DNA from 3 places in the Synechococcus sp. RS9902 genome. Region 3 is predicted to be linked to each of the others. Evidence: predicted binding sites of a transcription regulator. Region 3 holds the regulator's gene; each other region holds the start of a gene.

Region 1 (5,052 bases), 1.2 Mb from region 3:
CGAACACACCGCCGATGGCCGCATCAACGTGCAACCAGACCCCAGCATCACGGCAGAGGGTTGCCAGATCTGATAAAGAATCAATGGCTCCGCGCACCGTGGTGCCGGCCGTGGCCACCACCGCCAGACAAGGCCGCCCCGCCGCTTGCAGAGCTCTCAAACGCTTGGCCAAAGCCTCGAGGCAAAGGCCACCATCCGCGGCCACGGGAAGCGTCTGAAGTGCATCATCCGCCAGCCCCATCACCTTTGCCGCCTTGTTGATCGAGACGTGAGCGTCTTGGCTAAACAGCAGCACAGGATCCCGATGGCTGGCCTTCAACGCCGCCCGTGCGGCCACCAGGGCCATGAGATTGCTCAGGGTCCCGCCGCTGGCCAGCACCCCTCCGGAACCGGCGGGCAGGCCAATCCTGTGGCAGAACCAGCGGCAGAGGTCATGCTCCAGGCCGGTCAGACCAGGCGAAAGCTCCTCGGCCAGGAGGTTGTTGTTGAGACCTGCACAGACCAATTCCGCCGCAATGGACGCAGTAAGCGGGGGCGGATCGAGATGGGCCAGAGCACCGGGATGGGACGGCTGATACGCCCCATCCATCACCTGCTGAAGATCACTGAGCAGCGATTCAACGCTGGCCCCATCAAGCCCTGGTGCCACGTCAGGCAAGGGCCGCATGACGGGGACCGGGCTTGATCGATCAGCGGAGCCGATCCAACGGCAGAGCAGATCCGAACTGCGATGCAGGAAGTTCTTCAGCACCGGGTCTTCGGCCGAGGGGATGGCGAACGGAGCTAGCCGATCCGGTGGGTGCTGAGACTCGGAAAAGGCTTGCAACGGAGACCCGTGAACTGCACCGATCTTCGCGTCTCGTGGGATGGTGCTCAAAGGACAACGTGGAACAGCAGTGGATCAGCGGGATGAGTTCACTCGCTGGATGGATGTTCTGCTCCAGCGCGCGGAGGAAGCTGGAGCAGAAGGAGAAGTTCCGGTGGCCGCAGTGATCCTGGATGGACAGGGCCGGGCCATCGGCCATGGGCGCAACCGGCGCCAGAACGACAGGGATCCCCTCGGGCATGCCGAACTGGTGGCCTTGCAACAGGCAGCGATCGTTCAGAACGACTGGAGATTCAACAACTGCACCCTGATCGTGACCCTCGAACCCTGCCCCATGTGTGCGGGAGCCTTGGTGCAGGCCCGCATGGGAACTGTGATTTTTGCGGCATCAGATCCCAAGCGCGGTGGCCTGGGGGGAAGCCTTGACCTCTCCACCCATTCAAGTGCCCATCACCACATGAACGTGATTCAGGGCTTGCGCGAACCCGAGGCGAGGGAGCAGCTGGAACGCTGGTTCAGGCGGCGGCGGCGATGGAACCGCTGAAGCGAGGCAGCTCTGTCTCAAACAGGTTGAGCAGACGGTTCACGTTTTCAGGGGTGGAGTTGTAGCCCATCAGGCCGATGCGCCAGATTTTGCCGGCCAGGCTGCCGAGTCCACCACCAACTTCAATGCCGTGGTTGTTGAGCAGGTGCTGACTGAAGGCCTTGCCATCCACACCTTCAGGGATGCGAACTGTGGTGAGGGTGGGCAGTCGCCGCTCGGCCGGCACATGCATCGAAAGGCCGAGACTTTCCAGCCCGTTCCAGAGCATCTCCGCATTGCTGCGATGGCGTGCCCAGGCCTGGTCGAGACCTTCTTCAGCAAGGAGACGCAGGGCCTCACGCATGCCGAAATTCATGTTGACCGGCGCGGTGTGGTGATAGACGCGGTCGCTGCCCCAGTATTGGTTCAACAAGGAGACGTCCAGATACCAGTTGGGCACCTTGCCCTGACGGGCTGTCATCTTGGCCTCAGCACGGGGGCCCATGGTGAAGGGTCCGAGACCGGGAGGGCAGCTCAGGCCCTTCTGGCTGCAGCTGTAGGCAAGATCGACTTTCCACTCATCGATGTAGAGCGGAACGCCCCCCAGAGAGGTGACGGTGTCGAGCAGCAGAAGGCAATCATGCTTCCGGCAGAGGTCGCCAATGGCCTCCATGGGTTGGCAGACACCCGTTGAGGTTTCGGCATGAACCATCGCCAGGATGGCGGGCTTGTGCTCAATCAGGGCAGCTTCAAGCTCATCGAGGGAAAACCACTCACCCCAGGGCTTTTCAATGGTTTTCACCTCAGCGCGATAGCGGCCGGCCATGTCAGCCAGTCGCAGGCCGAAATATCCCTTCACCGCCACCAGAACGGTGTCTCCAGGCTCGACGGTGTTGGCGATGGTTGCCTCCATGGCAGCACTGCCGGTGCCGCTCATCGGAAGCGTGAGGCGGTTATCCGTTTGCCAGGCGTAACGCAGCAGTTCCTGCACTTCGCCCATCAGATCCACATAGAGAGGATCAAGGTGACCAATCGGGGTTCGCGACAGAGCCTTAAGAACTGTTGGATGGGCGTTGGAGGGGCCTGGTCCAAGCAGGAGGCGGTCGGGTGTGCCGATCGGTGCAAAGGCTTTGCGGTGACGATCGTCAACAGAAAGGAGTGAGTTCGTCGTCGCCAAAGCCCTGTTGATTGGTTCGAGTATTGAGCCTACGCAGTCACGCCCCTTGGAAGGGGTGAGGGAGGCTTGATTGCAATCTGTTCAGATCTTGCGTTGAGCGTGCTGGATCAGCGCTGGCGCACATTGGTTTCACCCAGGCCCTTGGCCAGGTGATCAAACGGCTGAAGAACGGTGGCGAGCTGATCGGATGCAGCACCGTTGGCCAGAAGCATCTCGGAAACAACCTCTCCCAGCAGAACGATGCTGCGGACCGTTGGGCCGGTGGGAACGCCGAGACTCTTGTAGGTGTCGTCGAGTCCGTTCAGCACACGCTCATTGAGGATCGTGGAGTCACCTGCCACCAGGGCGTAGCTGGCGTAACGCAGGAAATAGTCCATATCCCGCAGGCAGGCGGCGAGCCGACGGGTGGTGTAGGCGTTGCCGCCAGGCAGCAACAGGTCGGGTTCATCCCGGAACAGGCGCTGGCTGGCCTCACGCACAATCTCGGCCGAGGATCCGTTGATCAGCTCTACGGCCTGAATCCGCAGCGCGGATTCATCCAGATACACATTGATGCTGTCGATCGCCGGGCGGTCGAAATAGCGACCCAGCTGGTCGTAACGACCGATCAGACCGCTGATTGCATCGCGCATGTCCCTGAATCTCCAGAGGATCCCCAGCGGAAGCTAACACCGTTGAGGCGGGCAGATCCTTTGGCATGCCTGCATTTCAGCCAAGTTGACAGAAACGGTTACGCAGTCGCCTTCCAGCAGCCGAAACGTACCCCTTGATACAAAATGGTGTCTTGTGGCTGTATACGGTCACATGACTGCACAATTCAGTCGAGCAGTCCCTTCTTATGTCGAAATCCCCCCAGGACGTCCTGCGCCAGATCAAGGACGAAGGCATCGAACTGATCGACCTCAAATTCACCGATCTGCACGGCAAGTGGCAGCACCTGACGGTGTGCACCGATCTGCTGGAGGAAGAATCCTTCACTGAGGGCCTGGCTTTTGACGGCTCATCCATCCGCGGCTGGAAAGGCATCCAGGCCTCCGACATGGCCATGGTGCCGGACGCCAACACGGCCTGGGTGGACCCCTTCTACCGGCACAAAACCCTGAGCATGATCTGCTCGATTCAGGAGCCACGCACCGGCCAGCCCTACGAGCGCTGCCCCCGCGCCCTGGCCCAACGGGCACTGAATCATCTGGCCAGCACCGGACTGGCCGACATGGCCTTCTTCGGACCTGAGCCGGAGTTCTTCCTCTTCGACGACGTCCGCTACAACTCGGCTGAAGGGGGTTCCTTCTACAGCGTCGACACGATCGAAGCGGGCTGGAACACCGGACGGATCGAAGAAGGCGGCAACCTCGCCTACAAGATTCAGGAAAAGGAGGGCTACTTCCCTGTCGCTCCCAACGACACCGCCCAGGACATCCGCTCCGAGATGCTCCTGCTGATGGGTCAGCTGGGCATTCCCACCGAGAAGCACCACCACGAGGTGGCAGGCGCGGGTCAGCACGAACTCGGCATGAAATTTGCTGAGCTGATCCAGGCCGCCGACAACGTGATGACGTACAAGTACGTAGTGCGCAACGTGGCCAAGAAGTACGGCAAAACGGCCACCTTCATGCCCAAGCCGGTCTTCAACGACAACGGCTCCGGCATGCACGTGCACCAGAGCCTCTGGAAAGGCGGTCAGCCCCTGTTCTTCGGCGAAGGCACCTACGCCAACCTCTCGCAGACGGCCCGCTGGTACATCGGTGGCATCCTCAAGCACGCCCCCGCCTTCCTGGCCTTCACCAACCCCACCACCAACAGCTACAAGCGTCTGGTGCCCGGTTTCGAAGCCCCGGTGAACCTCGTCTACTCCGAGGGCAACCGATCTGCCGCCGTGCGGATCCCGCTCACCGGCCCGAGCCCGAAGGCCAAGCGCCTCGAGTTCCGCTCCGGCGATGCCCTCGCCAACCCTTATCTGGCCTTCAGCGCCATGATGATGGCTGGTCTTGACGGCATCAAGAACCAGATCGATCCCGGCGATGGCGAAGATCGCGACCTGTTCGAACTTCCGGCTGAAGAGCTCTCGAAGATCGCCACGGTTCCCGCATCTCTCAACGGTGCCCTGGAAGCGTTGAATGCCGATCGCGGCTTCCTCACCGCCGGCGGTGTGTTCAGCGACGACTTCATCGACAACTGGATCGACCTGAAGTACGAGGAGGTGCAGCAGCTGCGACAGCGGCCTCACCCCCACGAATTCACCATGTACTACGACGCTTGATCAGCGTCCGTGCATCCCACGACCCGCCTCCAAGGAGGCGGGTTTTTTTGTGGACTGCTGGCCACGCGATTGTGCGCCTCATTCGTTGGAATGGGGTCGTTGTCTGAATCCGCGATGGCGTCAACGCCCCTGAGCAAGCTTGCGTACCAAACGCTTCAGCAAGGCAAAAGCATCGCGGGCCTGGCCCACAAGGAGCTGAGCACCAAGCTGATGGAGCTGTTGGCGCCGGATGCGGTGCCGAAAACGGAGCCCGTGTCCGCCGAAGT
Region 2 (5,052 bases), 1.2 Mb from region 3:
TGGAGGTAAAGCTCCTTGACCCAACGGTCGGGAGCTTCTTGCTTGACGACGTTATACACGGCTATTGCCTGGACCCTTGCTCTAGCAATGCCTTTAATGCGCCAGTCCAAATCACGGAATTTCCGCTGTTTAGGCATCAGCACTTATCCAACGAGTCGGTCATCTTCAGCCAGGATCGCTTTGCCTTTTGAAATCCTCATCACCTCACCTGAGTTGCCGGGACTTTCGTAGATGACTCGATAGAGCCCGAAAGTATTCAGCGATTTGGCTCGGGCGTTGGTGAAAGCCTTGAACTCAGTCTTGAAGCACTGCTCCTGAAACCAAATGTCGGGCCCATCGCTTCGTTCAACACAGAACATCATCTGTATCCCCTGATGCTCTCAGCTTGGAGAGGGCAGAGCTGATCGCTTGCTATCTCCAAATGAGCTTCGGGATCATGTCTTCAGTTGTCGACCAGTGAGCAAGGGACCCAGTCAGTCTTACGAGCCCAGCTCGTCAATGGCACATGATGTTCTTTGGCTGAGCATGTGCATTGATCACCCTGACGAAATCGCTGTTCACCTGGAAAACGGCAGGAATCCTGACGGGAGTGAAGCTGGTAACAGTGGCAGCCGTACTTGGCCTTGCTCGTGCGGGGCTTCTTCCCCAGTGGTTTCCGCATTGGGGTTAGCCCGCTTCAGGATCTCAGCCCAATTCTTTTGGCAGGCTCGGAGCTGCCTCAGATGCAAAAAGAAACCCCCGCCGAAGGCAGAGGTTTGGGGTTTGATTAAGCCCTGATCACTTGGTGTAGGAAGTGCCTCTGTAGGTCAGGCTTGGATGGGCATTGTGAGCGACTTCTTCGCGGCATGTGTTGTAGTGCTCGCGGCGGTGGGTTAGCTCGACACAAGCTTTGGGCGATGCTTCTGGAGCTTCGTAGGAGTGACCTCTGTAGAGAAGAGCAGTCATGGTTGGTTCCTCAGAAAATTCCAAGTCCCCGTTCCGTGGCTTGGAGTGTCTGCGCCCCTTGGAAAGAGGTGAACGTTGTGTATCGATTGCTACAAATAAATTATACGCCTAAGTTGATCTCTGGGTTTACAGCCTTGCCTGGTTTCAGGAGCCCAGCCGGTAGAGGGGGCTTTCAGCTCCTGGGAACGCCAAAGATGATCGACGTTCAGCGGTCGTCCTCCTTAGATCTCGGATCGTTCTCCTTGTATCTCGGCAGGTCAGTGGGCTGAGCCAGGACGTAAACGACTGCCGCAGAGATCACCACGGTCACGATGATGAGTGCAGTGATGGCTGATGAATAGTCAGTCATCAGGCTTCAACCTCAGCATTTTTATCGCCTGTGCATTTGATCTCTTCGGTTGTTGCATCGGCTGATTTGGACTTGCTGTAAGAGCAACCGCCAGCGATGGCGACGTTGGCGAAAGCAGCAATAACCATGATTGCGATGATCACGGTGCCGCCAAAAAAGGCCAGATTCGGGTGACGATTCACGTGAGGCTGACCTGAGAGTCATCGGACCCTACTGGCTAAATCCAGAATTCGATGCTCATGCCTCAGGGAGAACCAAACCTTCGTCCTAGAAGCGAACAGCCCAAAGCTCCTCGTTGGTCACCTCACCGTTCTCATCAAGCAGTTCTGGGTGTGTGGTTTTGAGACCTGTTCGGTCGTTCGATGTGCTGGGTTTAGAGGCCGACGATGGGCGCATCATCCGAAAAGCCTGCAAGAGCAAGTACGTCAAGACAGCTGCGTAAGCGATTGGGAAAAGACCTGCGATCACTGCCTCTTCAATGCGATGTTAAGAAACGTTAACCACTGCTATCGCTGTCTGGGGTTGCTAATCGCTACTTGCGGCCCTGCTTTGCCTCCCCCGCATATTCCCGCTCCAGGTAGTCAAGGCGGGCCAGGCATTCTTCTGCTTCCGCCCAGCGCCCATAGCGGCTGAACCAGTTGCTGGGCAGCCCTTCCCATCTAATGCCCCAATGCAAAGACTCTGCATAGGTTCGACTTGTTGCACCGCTGTAGGTGAGCCGACTTCGCATTGAACGTTCAGCCATTGGAGCCTCCTCCATGAAGGAGACCCGTGGTGTGGGAATCCATGGATAGCTTCTAGTGGGGTTGGCCTGTCAGCTGCGGGTGACCAGCCTCTATCCCCAGGTGCGTTGTCTACTTCTGGGCGTAGTCGATCAAAAGTTGCTTTTGGAAGTTGAGCTGACGCAGCTTTTCGATGTTCTGCTCATTCTCTTCTTTGCTCCAATGACGTGGATTGGCGATTCGGGCCTCAAGCTCCGATATTGCGTCGTTGAGATTTGTCGTTGAGTCCTCGGTCCAAGGTTCACCTCCACAGTGGACCATCGGGTGATAACCATGGCTGAGGTGAGTAAATATCCTTTTTTGCTACTGGTGCCATCTCTTTCGGCTGTTATCAGTATGTGGGTGTCGTGCTCGTGCAGACCTCCTCTAGGTCGGTGGTCAAACTGAGGCGACGGGATGAGGGAACAGTTGGGTTTGCGCAACCTGCCTTCATCGCACCACGGTTAAGCAGCCAAAGTTGCGATGCTGCTTAGCATGCAGCATGAAGGGCAGAGCATGACGAACTGCACTCCAAACCTCGTTGCCTGGCTGGTTGAGTACAGAAAGTATTTAATACTCGTCGCCGATGGTGCCAACGATGAGGCTGCACTTCTAAAGCAAGAAATTGAGGAGGGTCTTAATTGGGTTGAGCTGAGTTGGGCTGACCTTGAGTTTGCAAATGATTCTGATCAGCCTTTGCGCCATTGATCATCCCGTCCGTGTGGTGGCACGCCTGTGGCCTTGAATCAGGTGAAGTACGGGAAGCCGATCGGCGGCTCGGAGCCATACGTCCGTAGACCGTTTGAAGATTTTCTCAGTTATGGCAATCCATCTCTCAGGCGGCGCGCCAATCGATTCGTTCATTTTGGAAGGCAAGCACGCTCCTTTTCGTGCTCTCGCCTGTCCATTGAACGCCATAACAACGATCTCAGAGGAATCTCCTTTGGATTCAGCTCAAAGCCGCCGCGCTCGACGCGCTTGAAGATTCACTAGCGGAGCAATCTCAGGAAGCCTCTGTAGATCCAGCTCCATCGTCGGGGAAGGCCCAAGGCTCTTCCGCTTCTTTTGCTCTGCGCTTCTGCCAAGCCTCAAAGCTGTCCTCCTCTTGCTGCTCAAGGAGCGGTTGATCGGCTGGATGGATGCCCATATCGGCACCCTATGGGATTTCTTCGGTCTTAGAAAAAGTCTCAACTCGCCTCAGGAGCCCATCTCATCTCCTTCTGCTACTAGAAAGGCCTAGAAGCCGAAGAAATTAAGGACTGCTTCTAAGGCTCCAAGCCCTAATAGGAAGGCACCCGCGAGCAAGGCAAAGTCTTTTTTTTGATCTAGCCATGGTTGCAACGATTGTCCCCGCGAACGCCATAAGCAAGAACCTAAAGGCAATCGGAAGATCCAGTTTTGAGTTCCATGTATTTCCTGAATGAGTTATGTAAACCCTCTGCGGTGCGGTCACTTAACCGTTTGATAGCAAGTTCAAGTTACTTAATTCCTTTCAAACAAGGTAATTCCGATGACACGGTTCGCTGGTTGGGCGTCATCCCGCCTTAGGCGCCCAGCCCGTCTCCTTCTGCCACATCGGTGCCCAGAACTTGCACTTCTTCTTTAGGCGCTCGCTTTGCTGTTTTTGCAGGGGCGTTCACCTCGCTTCAACTTGAGCCACATCGCTTTCTCAAGTGCCGTCAGCTTTGGAGACGTCTCATGCATTGCAGCTTCCGCACGTCGCCTGGCGGCAATGATGAAGCGGTCTGTCCTATCGACTCCGTCGAATCCCATGTCCCTGAGGAGGATGACACTCGCAAGGTAGACATACGAATCGTGCGTGCATCGAGTGCCAGTGAGCCCTCACTTCAAGAGATGGCCAGAGCTGATTAGGGCTTCGATCGCTTGACCAAATCTTGGCCGTTGCGAATGATTTCTTTCACGCCGATGCCTGTTCGGTCGTGTCATCGAGAACATCTTGCTGAAGCTGCTGAACGGCGCAGAGGGCTTCATGCGCAGGCCATCCATGAACATCCATCAACTCCTTAACCAGAGCATCAGGGGCCTGAGTGATCGAGGAGCGAATGGCATTGACGACTGTGTTGTCCCTCGCGAGTGCAGACAGCCGTAGAGCCCTAAGTCGCTGTGTGTTCGGCTGTTTCATGACTGCACTCTGGACTACCGCAGGTTTTGCTCCAGTTGCCAAATGCTTTCATGCACCTGGCTCACCGATTCACTGCCCTATGGAAGTGGACCGGCGCATCTCCTCCAACCCATGGATTTGAGTGCATTCCATTTCTCCAGCGCCTCTTGTCGTGTCATCAGTTGACTCCCCTGAGGAATCGGGTCGTCAGGTGGTCGCCAATGGAAGCTGCGCATGACGATCGAATCGCCTTGAGAGCCATCCTTGGAAGCGGTGAATTGGTAATAAAGCTGCTGTGGCTCATTGACAAGCCACGCGCCAATTGACTTGTAGGAGAGTTCTTCAGTGATGAGTTCGCCCCATGGGAGAGGAGCCTGATCGATCGATCAGACGGCTTTTTTCGTAGTTGAGCTGGCGGAGCCTTTCGATGTGCTGCTCATGCTCTCCGCTGCTCCAGTGCTGTGGGAAGGCCACTCGGGCTTGAAGTTTCGAGATTTGGTTGTTGAGTTTTCTCGCTGGGTCCTCGGACCAAAGGTCCTCTACACAGTGGACCATCACCGGCCCCTTCTGGTGGGTAAGAAGGGAATCTTCCTCATAACTACTGATGGACCTCTCTGGAGAGGTCGTTTTCTCATCAGGAAGGTCGGCCCATCCCTTTGGGGGCGTTTGTGTTGTTGGTGAGCTGCAACCGGCCTGGCGGGTGGTGCTGTTCTGCGCCGGAGTGGGTGGTTTGACGCTGGCTTAATCACTGCATTGATGGGGAGCGAGGTGGCTGGAGCTGGTGTGAATCCTGCGGATCAGCGCTGGGGTTCCTGGCCGCTGCTGCCACTTAGCAATCAGTTGCCGGAACAGGTCTGAGGGGCTTGTCCCTGAGT
Region 3 (5,052 bases):
GTGGAGGGTGAAGTTTCTGCTGGAGGGTTTGAGTGGCAGTTTTCCTGGGCCTTTGATCGCGGTGAACTGGTGGTGGAGCCATCCCTGGGACGTGCCCTGATCGAGGATGCCCTGCGCCGGTTTCTGGTGCGTTCTGATTACAGGCTGGAACCGGGGGGTGATTACACCTTCATGGTCCGGGCCAGGTTCTGAGCGAGAACGTGGGATCAGGCTCAGGCCATTTCAGGCGGCATTGCAGGTGCTCCTCAAGCATCACCAAAGCTGCAACAGCATCCAGATCCACCGGTGGAATGCGCAGTCCTGCTGGCAGCATCCGTCGCCAACCTCGAGCCGGCCACAGCGCCCAGTAACGCTGTCTCGCCCTCAGGGTTGTTCCCTGCTCCGGAACCACAGTGAGATGGCCCAGCCGTTCCAGTCGCTGGATCCAGGCTCGGCTTCCCGTGCCATCGCCGATCAGGATGCGATCGAGAGCTTGGTCTTGATTCCACTGCTCCAACCAGGGTTCGACGGCCTCTGGGGCCAGCACATGCCCTTCGCGCACGAGGCCGAGCTGAAGATCGGCCAGCACAAGACCACATTTGCAGCGGCCTGGATCGAGAACGGCCACCCGTTTCATGGGGAGGCCTCAATGGTGACGACGACAGGATCGGCACTGTCGCTGACCCCTGCGGAAATCACGTCCAAGACCACGCTTTGGCTGGGCCCTTCCATCAGGGTCTGGGCCAGTTGGGAGAGGGCTGATCCATCGAACTGAAGGCCTTCGGTCAGGGATCCCCGCCGCTGCACTTCGGCATAGGCCGAGGCCAGGAGAAGGTTCAACCGTGTGCGAATGCCCTCTGGAGTGCGTTCATCGGGTTGCAGTGTGGTGGTGGCCAGCAAGTCTCCGCGTTGGGTTACCGGCCGGTTCGGACGCACCTCGGGGAAGGCATACACAGCTGTTTCGCCCCGCAGCACATTGGTGGCTGAGCGCAGCGAGATCACCCAGGTCTCCGGTTTGCGGATGATGCTTTGCAGGCGTTCCACATCGCTGCGCGGAACGCGGATCAACTGGCGTTCGGGTGCCTCGCCAGGTCGCACTTTCCCGTATGCGTTGAGATTGGCCTCCTGCAACAGCCTGTCGACAGCCTGTTTGGCCTGGTCCGGAGCATCGAGTCGAACCGTTGCTCTTGCCAAGGTCTGTCCGCTGCTGATCACCACCGATCCACGCCGTAAGGCGACCAGATTGCGTTCCAGTTCTTTGAGTTCCTTCTCACCGGCTCGGATGCGGCTGCGAACGCTGTTGAGTTCGGCTTCCGTGCGCTCGATGTCCGCATCGCGGGAGGCGATGTCCTGGCTAAGGCGTTCACGTTCGGCTTCGAGTTGGGCCAGCTCCTTCTGAAGAGGAGCCAGTTCGAGGCGCAGGGTGTTGGCCCGTTGCTGTGATTGCTCGAGCTCAATGGCGATCCGTTTGGTTTCCGTTTGGGTCTTGTCCCGTTCCCGCTCGGCTGCCTTTAGCTGCTGACGGCTGTCTTGGAGTTTCTCCTGTAGGGCATCCAGTTCAAACAGGCCCACCCGCAACTGCCGGCTCACCAGAAGCATCAGGCCAAGTGAGAGTGCGCTGATCAGGCTGCCGGTCAACACCGTGATCAACACTGCGGTGCGCCGTGGGCGCATGCTGAACAAACTCAGTCGCGCTTTGCCGACGCGGCTGCCCAAGCGGTCGCCCAGGGTCGACAGCACGCCCCCGAGCACCAACAGAACCAGAATCAGTGCCCAGCCGCTCATCGCTGCACAAGTCGGGCGATGGCAGGCCTAGCTGAAGCGTTTGGCCAGCGCGATCGGATCCAGAACCGTGATTTTCTTGCGGTCAATCTGAACCAGACCGGATTGACGCAAGTCTCCCAGCAGACGCGTGATTGTGACGCGTGTTGAGCCAATTGCTTCAGCGATGGCCTGATGGGACAGGCGCAGGTCGATGGTGATGCCCAGCTCATCGGCCACGCCGAAGTCCCTGCAAAGCACCAGCAGGAAGCTCACCAGCCGGGATGACATGTCCCGATGGGTGAGGGTTTCAATCATTGTCTCGGTCTGCAGAATCCGGCTGGAGAGACCCTGAAGCAAGCGCAGGCCAACGCTGGTGTCGGCTTCGATGGCGGCCTTCACGGAGGTCGCTGGTGCCGTCACCATTTCAACCCGGGTGAAGGCCACAGCGTGATAGAAGCGGTCGGACCGTTGACCAGTCAACAACGACAGCACCCCGAAGAGGCTGTTCTCGCGCAGCAGGGCCACGGTGATCTCTTCCCCCGATTCGTAGACGCGGGACAGACGAACAGCTCCCCGGCGGATCAAATACACCCGTTCTGCGGGATCTCCGGGGAAGAAGATGGTCTTGTTGCGATCCACCAGTTCACTGCTGGCGCCATCGAGATCCCTAATGATCTCCAGAAGGGAACGGTTGGCCGGTTCTGCGCTGGGAGCTGGAGCCACCATTTGCGGGGTGTATCGGCTGAAACCTCGGCTACTGGTCATGACAACCCCCTGGTGAAGCGAAGCTACGGAGCAAGCGATGCTTGCCATGTAGCGGTTATTACCTATTAATGCTGTGTTCGCCTGCGGCCTGGCGTTGTGCCTGCATCAGGGATGACAATCCCGGCTCAGCCAGATCCAGCAGTTCATTGAGTTGCTTGCGGCTGAATGGTGCTCCCTCCGCAGTGCCTTGGATTTCCAGCAAACGGCCATCGCCGGCCTGCACAACGTTCAGGTCCACCTCAGCTCGGCTGTCTTCGCTGTAGTCCAGATCCAGCAGGGCGTGGCCATCAACCAAGCCCACGGATACGGCCGCTACCTGATCGATCAGGGGCGATTGCTCCAGGACTCCTTGCTCCACCAGTGATCGGCAGGCCTGGTCCAGGGCGAGCCATGCTCCGGTGATCGAGGCCGTCCGGGTGCCGGCGTCCGCTTGGATCACGTCGCAGTCGATCAGCAAGGTGCGCTCCCCTAGGCGCTCCATGTCGATCACGGCGCGCAGGCTTCGGCCGATCAGCCGCTGAATTTCCTGGGTGCGACCCGAGAGTTTCATCAGCTCTCGTGATTGCCGCTGTGGGGTGGATCCGGGCAGCAACCGGTATTCGGCGCTGAGCCATCCCAACCCTTCTCCCTTGCGCCAGCTGGGGACCTTGTCCTCCAAGCAAACGCTGCAGAGAACCGCGGTTCGGCCTGTATGAACCACAAGGGAGCTCAAGGCAAACCCCATCGGATTCCAGGTCACCGAGAACGGTCGCAACTGTTGCGGGCGACGGCCATCAGTGCGTTGTTCAGGGGATTGGCTCATCGGTGGTGTGCAGTTCGTCAAGCCTCGCAGGCGGTTGGTTCTCGCCCTGTCCAAACACCATGGGTGGTGTCAATCCCCTTGTGGAATGTGATCTCGCCGCTACATTCAAGGTCTTGCCGGGGTCGCCCGGACAGATGCTTCCGTGATGACCACAAGCCTCGCCGACCCCCAATCCTTCCCGAATTCCCTGGATCGGGATCAGCAGGCCTTGCAGCGGGCGGGCCTGAGGCCCTTGCCTGCCGTCTCTGATCCGCCACCCCTACATCTGGTGGCTCCCGAAGGGCAGCTGCAAGTGCATACGGCGCCTTATCGAGGCAGTTTCGCCAGTGTTCTCAGCCAGGCCATGCGAGCTGCAGGCTTGGGCAGTCGTGTTCTGATCAGTCAGTTCCTCAAAGGCGGCGTGCAGCAGGGACCGGCCGGCCGGGTGCAGCTCTGCGGAGGCCTCGTCTGGCTGCGGCCGGCAGTGCCCCTCTGCCTCTCCTCGCCGGGGCATCCCGGTGGCGCAGAGGCGGTGGCTGAGGTTTGGTCCATCTGCCGCCAGCATCTGATCCAGGGAGATCTCGACCAGCTGGTGTTGGATGAAATCGGCCTTGCAGTGGCCTTCGGATACCTGGATGAAGCGGACGTGATTGCAGCCCTTGAGCAGCGGCCCGCTTCGATGGATGTGATCATCACTGGACCTGCAATCCCCGCCGGTGTGGTGGAGATGGCAGATCAAGTCACGGAGTTGCGCCGAGGTTTCTGATGCTCAAGTGCGATCGCTGGATCACTGAACAGGCCGGGCAGGGAATGATCGAGCCATTCCAGAGTGGTCTGGTCCGTCACCTGGAGCCGGAGCAGAAGCTGCGGCCAGTGCTGAGTTTTGGTTGCTCCTCCTACGGCTACGACCTACGCCTTTCTCCCCAGGAATTTCTGATCTTCCGGCATGTTCCGGGCACGGTGATGAATCCCAAGCGGTTCAACCCTGCCAACCTCGAACCCACTCCCCTTCATGAGGATGAAGACGGGCGTTACTTCATTCTCCCGGCCCATTCCTATGGCCTGGGTGTGGCCTTGGAGAAGTTGCGGGTTCCCCCCAATATCACTGTGATCTGCTTGGGCAAGAGCACCTATGCCCGCCTTGGAATCATCGTGAACACCACCCCGGCAGAAGCGAGCTGGGAGGGTCACCTCACCCTTGAATTCAGCAATAGTTCCGGTGCTGACTGCCGGATCTATGCCAACGAGGGCATCTGTCAGTTGCTGTTTTTTGAGGGTGATCCCTGCTCGACCACCTACAGCGATCGACAAGGCAAGTACCAGCACCAACCGGAACGGGTGACGCTGGCCAAGGTCTAGTTCTCTATTAATTAAGGGGCCAAACGCGCCCGGTGCAGCCTGCTCTTTTCGTACCAGGCTGCAAATTCAGGGGCCCACTCCACCATGTGGGGCCACATCAGATCACAGAGCTGGCGGATCTCCAGCTGGGCATCGAGCTTGGCCCGCAGATCCATGAAGTGCAGGAACGCCCGCAGGCTGAAGCTCACTACAAAATGCTGGCGGTAGTCGAAGGGAAGGATGCCGCGGGCATGCTCCTCGGCGAAGCCGGCCTTGAGCAGATCCCTGTAGCGCTCGGCGGAGCTCCGGCAGAGATCTAGATCCTGTTGGCGTAGTGCTTCGGTGTAGGCGTATTTCTTGCCCTGCCGATCGCTGTACTCGCCGATGGGCCGCAGATAGAACACCTCTTCCAGATCCAGGGCTCC

The links. The regulator NtcA, encoded in region 3, controls nitrogen genes in cyanobacteria. The targets are predictions, from matches to a motif close to GTANCNNNNGNTAC.
Region 1: the regulator NtcA is predicted to act here: its motif matches at 3,286-3,299, upstream of glnA (type I glutamate--ammonia ligase).
Region 2: the regulator NtcA is predicted to act here: its motif matches at 1,025-1,038, upstream of SynRS9902_RS08590 (DUF4278 domain-containing protein).

What each region holds. Positions count from the first base shown of each region.
Region 1 is NZ_CP047949.1:1,472,486-1,477,537, forward strand. It holds gene SynRS9902_RS08065 (aminotransferase class V-fold PLP-dependent enzyme) at 1-826, opposite strand, end outside; gene SynRS9902_RS08070 (nucleoside deaminase) at 867-1,370, shown strand; gene SynRS9902_RS08075 (alanine--glyoxylate aminotransferase family protein) at 1,342-2,526, opposite strand; gene SynRS9902_RS08080 (allophycocyanin subunit beta) at 2,634-3,158, opposite strand; gene glnA (type I glutamate--ammonia ligase) at 3,365-4,786, shown strand; gene SynRS9902_RS08090 (class I SAM-dependent methyltransferase) at 4,901-5,052, shown strand, end outside.
Region 2 is NZ_CP047949.1:1,559,092-1,564,143, reverse strand. It holds gene SynRS9902_RS08590 (DUF4278 domain-containing protein) at 778-945, opposite strand; gene SynRS9902_RS08585 (hypothetical protein) at 1,151-1,294, opposite strand; gene SynRS9902_RS08580 (hypothetical protein) at 1,294-1,476, opposite strand; gene SynRS9902_RS08575 (DUF2973 domain-containing protein) at 1,562-1,762, opposite strand; gene SynRS9902_RS08570 (hypothetical protein) at 1,827-2,039, opposite strand; gene SynRS9902_RS13525 (hypothetical protein) at 2,149-2,337, opposite strand; gene SynRS9902_RS08565 (hypothetical protein) at 2,572-2,763, shown strand; gene SynRS9902_RS08560 (hypothetical protein) at 3,974-4,198, opposite strand; gene SynRS9902_RS08555 (DUF1651 domain-containing protein) at 4,276-4,500, opposite strand; gene SynRS9902_RS13520 (hypothetical protein) at 4,782-4,922, shown strand.
Region 3 is NZ_CP047949.1:270,993-276,044, forward strand. It holds gene SynRS9902_RS01285 (DUF3146 family protein) at 1-192, shown strand, start outside; gene SynRS9902_RS01290 (resolvase) at 170-616, opposite strand; gene SynRS9902_RS01295 (DUF3084 domain-containing protein) at 613-1,764, opposite strand; gene ntcA (global nitrogen regulator NtcA) at 1,792-2,508, opposite strand; gene rph (ribonuclease PH) at 2,567-3,310, opposite strand; gene SynRS9902_RS01310 (cob(I)yrinic acid a,c-diamide adenosyltransferase) at 3,456-4,055, shown strand; gene dcd (dCTP deaminase) at 4,055-4,648, shown strand; gene thyX (FAD-dependent thymidylate synthase) at 4,660-5,052, opposite strand, start outside.